2 regions of the Arthrobacter sorbitolis genome follow, and region 2 is predicted to be linked to the other one. Evidence: predicted binding sites of a transcription regulator. Region 2 holds the regulator's gene; the other holds the start of a gene.

Region 1 (3,392 bases), on a different contig from region 2:
GGCACTTCGCGCGCATCTCGGGCCCCGTCGACGGACGCTTCCGCAGTGAACTGGTCGAACGCCTCGGCCTGGATCCCTCCCGCCGGGTGGGCACCCTGTCCAAGGGCAACAAGCAGAAACTGGGCCTGGTCCAGGCGTTCATGCACCGGCCCGAACTGCTGGTCCTCGACGAGCCGACCTCGGGCCTCGATCCCCTGGTCCAGCGGGAGTTCCTCGCCCTCGTCCGGGAGGCGAGGGCGGGCGGGCAGGCCGTCTTCCTCTCCTCCCACGTGATCTCCGAAGTGCAGCACGGTGCCGACCATGTCGCGGTGCTCCGCGAGGGCCACCTGGTCCGCTCGGCACGCGTCGCCGACCTGCGCGACGAGGCTCCCCGCTCGGTGCGCCTCGAGCTGGACCACGCCCTGACCGAGGCGCAGACCCGGGCCCTGGACCGCGCGGGCCTGGAGATCCTCGCGACGGAGGAGTCGCACGGTGACGCCGGCAGGCGTGTGGTGGTGGAGGGTCGCCTGTCGGGTTCGCCCGCGGCCCTGATCCCCCTCGTGGCCGAGCTCGCGCCGCAGGACGTCGTCATCGAGGAGCCCGACCTCGAACAGGCCGTCCTCGGCCTGTACGGCCGGCCCGGCCCGCTGCACGCCGGAGCGCGCCATGGCTAGCACCCTGCCCCTCGTCCGCCACGCCGTGCAGCGCTCCCGCGTCGGGCTGGTCGGCTGGTCCGCGGGCGTGGTGGCCGCGAGCCTGCTCTACCTGCCGATCTATCCGTCCATGGGGGCGTCCGGCCAGCTCCAGTCCGTCGTCTCGTCCCTGCCTCCGGAACTGGTCTCCACCCTCGGCTTCGACTCGATCACCACGGGCGCGGGCTATGCGCAGGCGACCCTGCTGGGACTGATCGGTTTCGTCCTGCTGACCATCGCCGCCGTGGGCTGGGGAGCGGCCGCGATCGGCGGCGAGGAGGAGAGCGGCGCCCTCGAACTCACCCTCGCGCACGGCGTCACGCGCACGCAGGTGGCCCTCGAGGCGGCCCTCGCCCTCGGCCTCCGGCTCGCCGTCGTGTGCAGCGTCCTGCTGGTGGCACTCCTCGCGCTGGACGGACCCTCCGGGCTCGGGATACCGGCGGGCCACGCCGTCGCCGGGGCGTTCGCGCTGTACCTGCTGTCCCTGCTGAGCGGCCTGGCGTCGGTCACCGCGGGCGCCCTGACCGGTTCGAGGACGGCCTCGATCGCGGCGGGCGCGGGCGTGGCCGTCCTCGGCTACGCCTTCAATGCGCTCGGGAACCAGGCGGAGGCCGCGCGCTGGGTGAAGGACCTCTCCCCCTACGACTGGGCCTTCTCCCCGGCGCCGCTCGCCAACGGCCTCGGGAACGGTGCGGCGGGCGGCATGGCGGTGCTCCTCGGCCTCTGCGGCGTCCTGGTGGTGGCCGCCGTCGTGGGGCTGTCCCGCCGCGACATCGGCCGGTAGCACCGACCGGGCTACTACTGGCGGTACCCCTCCACCTGGCTGACGGGCCGCGCATCGGCGTCGGCGGGGTTCCCGCCGGCGTCGGCCTTCGCACGGCGCTGGCGGAGCAGGTCCCAGCACTGGTCGAGGTCCTCCCCCACCTTCTTCAGGCGTGCGACGTGGTCCTGGTGCGCCTCGGCCGCGCCGGCGTCCTGCGGCTGCTCGCGGAGGTCGTGTTCCTCCTGCACGAGTGCCTGGATGCGCTGGAGGAGGTCCTGGTCGTCCATCGTGCTATCCCTTCGTCGTCGCCGGTCCGGCGTGAGCGGATGATCAGCAGGCTTTTCTTCAGGCTACTGAGGCGGTGGGCGGTTGACCAGCACGATCACCGGCCTATCCAGAGGGGCGTGCCGGGGAATTTGGCGCGGCGCCCGGATGCCCTAAGCTGTTGGAGAACCAATTGCCTGTGTAGCTCAGTCTGGTAGAGCATCCGCTTCACACGCGGAAGGCCCGGGGATCGAGGCCCCGCGCAGGCACGAGGATCAGCTGGTGGCAGCACCCTGGAAGGCCCGTACCGATCCGTCGGTACGGGCCTTCTGCGTTGCCCCGGGACGTCGGGAGTTCGTTGTGGGCGAACACGGCGATTGCTGGCACTCGCAGGGGTCGAGTGCTAACATTTTTCCGTAGTTGAGCGAAGGACGCTCAACCTCCAGATGCGAAGGAGTTGTTTCCAGTGGCCATGAAGTTCGATCCATTCCGCGAGCTGGACCGCGTTGCCGGCGCCCTCCTCGAGAGCCGTCCCGGACTCCGCCTCATGCCGATGGACCTCTACCGCGAGAAGGACCACTACATCCTCTCGGCGGACCTTCCGGGCATCGATCCCGGATCGGTCGACATCGACGTCGACGGCCAGCTCCTCACCATCCGCGCGGAGCGCACGCTGCGCAGCGCCGAGGGCGTGAAGTGGCTGACCCGCGAGCGCGAGAGCGGCTCGTTCCTCCGCCAGCTCAGCCTGGGCCAGGGCGTCGACACCGAGGGCATCTCCGCCCGGTACGAGAACGGCGTCCTGAGCGTCGCGATCCCGGTCAGCGAGCGCGCCAGGCCGCGCAAGATCGAGATCGTCAGCGGCGAGGACTCGGCGCCGGTCCGGTCCAGCGCCGTCCGCGGTCCGACCTCCGGCAGCGGACACCAGGACGCCGTCGAGTCCTGATCGCCCTACCAGTACCCCCGGGCCCCGTGCCCGGGGGTACTGCGTCGGAAGGACCCCTTGCGGCGTCGCGCGCCGGGCACGAAGGATGGGGATATGGACTTCACACCCACCAAAGCAATCGTCACCGGCTCCGATTCCGGCATCGGCCGGGCCACGGCCATCGCCCTCGCAGCGGCAGGCTGCGACGTCGGCGTCACCTGGCACTCCGACCAGGAGGGCGCGGAGGAGACCGCGCGCCTCGTCCGGGAGAAGGGCGTGCGGTCCGCCGTCGCGCAGCTGGACACCACGGACGCCCCCGCCTGCGGTGACGTCGTCGACCGGCTCGCGGAGGAACTCGGCGGCCTCGACGTCTTCGTCAACAACGCGGGCGTCAACGGCGGCACCATGTTCATGGAGACCGACTGGGACACCTGGCGCGGCACCATGGGCGCCAACCTGGACGGCGCGTTCGTCTGCCTCCAGCGCGCCGCACGGCACATGCTTGACGGCGGCAGGGGCGGCCGCATCATCGCCGTCACGAGCGTCCACCAGGAGCAGCCGCGCGTGGGCTCCGCGGCCTACGACGCCTCCAAGCACGGGCTCGGCGGACTGATCCGCACCATCGCGCTCGAGCTGGCCGACCGTGGCATCACCGCGAACGCGGTCCTGCCCGGCGAGATCAACACCCCGATGAACTCCTCCGAGGACGAGGACCCCCGCACCATGGACCGCCCCGGGATCCCCGTGGGCCGTCCGGGAGCGCCGGAGGAGA
Region 2 (3,392 bases):
TCGCCGAAGGGCCCTTCGCGGCCATCGCCGGCAAGTTCGAGAACGCGCTCAGGACGTACGAGCTCACCCGGATCGACGAGGTCGGCGTCGCGTTCGACCCGAACATCCACGAGGCGCTCATCCAGCAGCCCAGCGCGGACGTGCAGGCCGACAGCGTCAGCCAGATCCTCCGCGCGGGCTACCGCAAGGGCGAGCGCGTCCTCCGGGCCGCCCAGGTCATCGTGGCTGTGCCGGAGTAGTTGTTACCGCGCTGCGCGGACGCCGGGACGGCTCCCGAACGGCGGCAACGAAATTCCTGCGGGCCCTGGGGGCCCTTGGAATATTGAAGCCGCCTTCCTCGGGAACCGTCCCGGCGTACGCCGCCTACTCGCTTTTGAATTGGAAGAACTAGGAAAGGAGACGCCAATTGGCCAGTCAGGATTGGGTCGACAAGGATTTCTACAAGATCCTGGGTGTCTCCAAGGATGCTTCCGGCGCCGACATCAAGAAGGCGTACCGGAAGCTCGCCCGCAAGTACCACCCCGACCAGAACCAGGGTGACGCGGCCTCCGAGAAGACCTTCAAGGACGTGTCGGAAGCCTATTCGGTGCTGTCCGACGACGAAGAGCGCCAGCAGTACGATGCCATCCGCGCGATGGGCGGAGGAGCACGTTTCTCCGCCGGCGGCACCGGTGGCGGCGCCGGCAGCAGTGCGGGCTTCGAGGACATCTTCGGGAACCTCTTCGGCCAGGGGACCGGGACCCGCCAGCGCACCGGCTTCTCGAACAGCAACCTCCCGCCCGAGTTCGCCGACCTGTTCGGCGGCGGAGGCGGCAACGGCTTCCCGGGCGGCTTCCAGTCGACGCGGCCGCAGAAGGGTGCCGACCGGACCGCGTCCACGTCCATCTCCTTCGCGGGGGCCATCAACGGGACCACGATCGGCCTGCGCGAACCCTCGGGCGAGCAGATCGACGTGCGCGTCCCCGCGGGCATCCGCGACGGGCAGAAGGTCCGCGTCAAGGGCAAGGGGCAGCCGGGCCAGGACGGGCCGGGCGACCTGATGGTCACCGTCTCCGTCAAGGAGCACCCGCTGTTCAAGCGCGACGGCGACAACATCCGCGTGCATGTACCGGTCAGCTTCCCCGAGGCGGCGCTCGGCGCCCAGATCGAGGTGCCCACGCTCACGGGTGACCTGGTCAAGATGCGGATCCCCGCCGGTACGCCCTCGGGCCGGACGCTGCGCCTGAAGGGCCGCGGCGTGAAGACCTCGAAGGCGACGGGCGACCTGCTCGTCACCGTCGACGTCGTCGTCCCGCAGAACCTGTCCCGCGAGGCCGAGGCCGCCGTCGAATCCTTCAGGGACGCGACGAAGGACGCCGACCCGCGCGCCGGGCTCGCCGCGAAGGCGCGCCTGTAACCGATGATCCGAGCGATCGCCGGGAGCCCCGGCGAGGGAAGGAGGCCCACCATGGACTACACGATGCCCATCTATGTCATCTCCGTGGCCGCCGAGCTCGCCGACATGCACCCGCAGACGCTGCGCCAGTACGACCGGCTGGGCCTCGTGACGCCCAGCCGGGCGCCGGGCCGCGCGAGGCGCTACTCGCAGAAGGACGTCGGGACGCTGCGGGAGATCCAGCGTCTCTCCCAGGAGGGCGTGTCCCTCGAAGGCATCCGCCGCATCCTCGAGCTCGAGAACCAGGTGGCGGCCCTCAGGGCACGCGTCACCGAGCTGTCCGCCGAGCTGGCGTCCCGCCGCCTGCACTCCGAGTCCAGCCGCATCTTCGCCGCCGGGCTCGCGGGCGACGTCGTGACGCTGGCGCGTGGCCAGCGCCCCCGCCCGCGCAGCCAGGCGCTCGTGGTGTGGCGCCCGGACACTGCGCGTAGAGCGAACTAGGCGCCGCCGCGGAGGGGGCCGGAAGGCGCGTCTCCCCGGGCTCGCGTCGCCGTCCGCAGGGTGGCGTCCGGCAGGCTGCGGTGGAATTTGTCAGGGGACGCGGGCAGACTGGACGGATGGAAACCTTCCCGGAGCTGCGGCATGTTTGAACTCTTCGTCGAGGCCCTCGTGGTCGGTGCAGGCGTCGTCGCGGCCCTCGGTGCCGGTACGGGCGTCGCGGGCTGGTTGGTGGTACGCAAGGTCAGGCGGTCGCGCATCATCGAGCGCACGAAGGACCGTGGCACGCTCGCTGCCCGTGCCTACGCCCCGGACCGGCTGACGAGGGAGCCCGCGCGCCTCATCGCCGACCTCAAGCGCTCGTCCCGCGCCACGCACCTCGCCCTCGCGGAGGCCGGGGCGCAGAGGCGTCCCGTCGGTGACCTGCCACGTGCCGCCGCGGAGATCGACCAGGCCGCGGCCTCGCTCGAGAACCTGCTGCGTGCCGCCGACCGCGAGCCGAACCGCGCCCTCAAGCAGGAGTGGACGACCGACCTCGCGGCGCAGGCCCGGGCGCTCGACGAACTCTCCGCCGATCTGCGCCGCTGCCTCCTGCAGACGTCCCGGTCCATCGACACCCTGCAGCTCGACCAGGCGACCAACCGCCTCCGCACCGAGATCTCCGCCATGGCCACGTGGCGGGACAGCTACGGGAACCGGCAGACCTGGTGACCGGTTGGACCAGGTAGCCGCAACCCAACCACCGACCCGGGGGTCCCACAGTGTCGATCAAACGCCGCATCACGCGCATCGTGCAGGCCAACCGTTACGCGGCGGCGGAATCCAAGGAGGACCCGAGGGTCCAGGCGCAGACGGCCCAGCAGGCGCAGCGCGCGCTCCTCGACCAGGCGCGCCGGGGGGCAGCGGACGTCGCGGCGCATCACCACCGCGTAGGCCTCGCGGCCAACGAGGCCGCCGACTACGTGAACCGGATCGAGGCCGCGGCGGCCGCGGCTGTCCAGCGCGGTGACGACGACGCCGCCCGGGCGGCGATCCGCGAGTCGATGACCGCGCGGCGGCGCCTCGAGACCCTCACCAGCCAGTTGCACGAAGCGGAGCAGCAGGCACGCCGTCTCCACGACGACGTGCGGCGGCTCGAACAGCGCGTGCAGCAGAACGCCCTGGAGTACGACGCGATGCTGGCGCGCCGCGCGGCGGCCCAGGCGGCCATCGGCGTCCACGACGCGCTGGCGTCGTCCTCCCGCGAGGCGGCGGCGATCGACGCCGCGCGGCGTAACGCCGAGCTCGAGGTGCGGCGCTTCGAGGCGCAGGCCCAGGCGCGCGAGGAACTGTCGTGGACCGACCCGTCGTCGCCGCGCCTCCAGCAGGCCTTCGAGGAACTCGAAGCCGAGGCGGCCGCCCAGCAGGAGCTCGAGGAACTCAAGCGGAGGAACGCCCGAGGCTATCCTCCAGCGCAGCGCTGAGCGCCCGCAGGAGGGCGTCGTCGACGTCGTCCTCGTGCCGGAGCCGGATGCGCCAG

The links. The regulator HspR, encoded in region 2, represses chaperone genes until heat shock. The targets are predictions, from matches to a motif close to AAGTTGAGTCNNNNNGACTCAACTT.
Region 1: the regulator HspR is predicted to act here: its motif matches at 2,116-2,140, upstream of ACX80K_RS09320 (Hsp20/alpha crystallin family protein).

Annotation. Positions count from the first base shown of each region.
Region 1 is NZ_JBTNDM010000003.1:192,761-196,152, reverse strand. Features, by position in the region: gene ACX80K_RS09340 (ABC transporter ATP-binding protein) at 1-653, shown strand, start outside; gene ACX80K_RS09335 (ABC transporter permease subunit) at 646-1,455, shown strand; gene ACX80K_RS09330 (DUF2630 family protein) at 1,470-1,721, opposite strand; tRNA gene ACX80K_RS09325 (tRNA-Val) at 1,894-1,967, shown strand; gene ACX80K_RS09320 (Hsp20/alpha crystallin family protein) at 2,171-2,641, shown strand; gene ACX80K_RS09315 (SDR family oxidoreductase) at 2,735-3,392, shown strand, end outside.
Region 2 is NZ_JBTNDM010000002.1:248,486-251,877, forward strand. Features, by position in the region: gene ACX80K_RS05825 (nucleotide exchange factor GrpE) at 1-239, shown strand, start outside; gene ACX80K_RS05830 (DnaJ C-terminal domain-containing protein) at 407-1,396, shown strand; gene ACX80K_RS05835 (heat shock protein transcriptional repressor HspR) at 1,448-1,876, shown strand; gene ACX80K_RS05840 (hypothetical protein) at 2,018-2,584, shown strand; gene ACX80K_RS05845 (PspA/IM30 family protein) at 2,635-3,336, shown strand; gene ACX80K_RS05850 (DUF5655 domain-containing protein) at 3,293-3,392, opposite strand, start outside.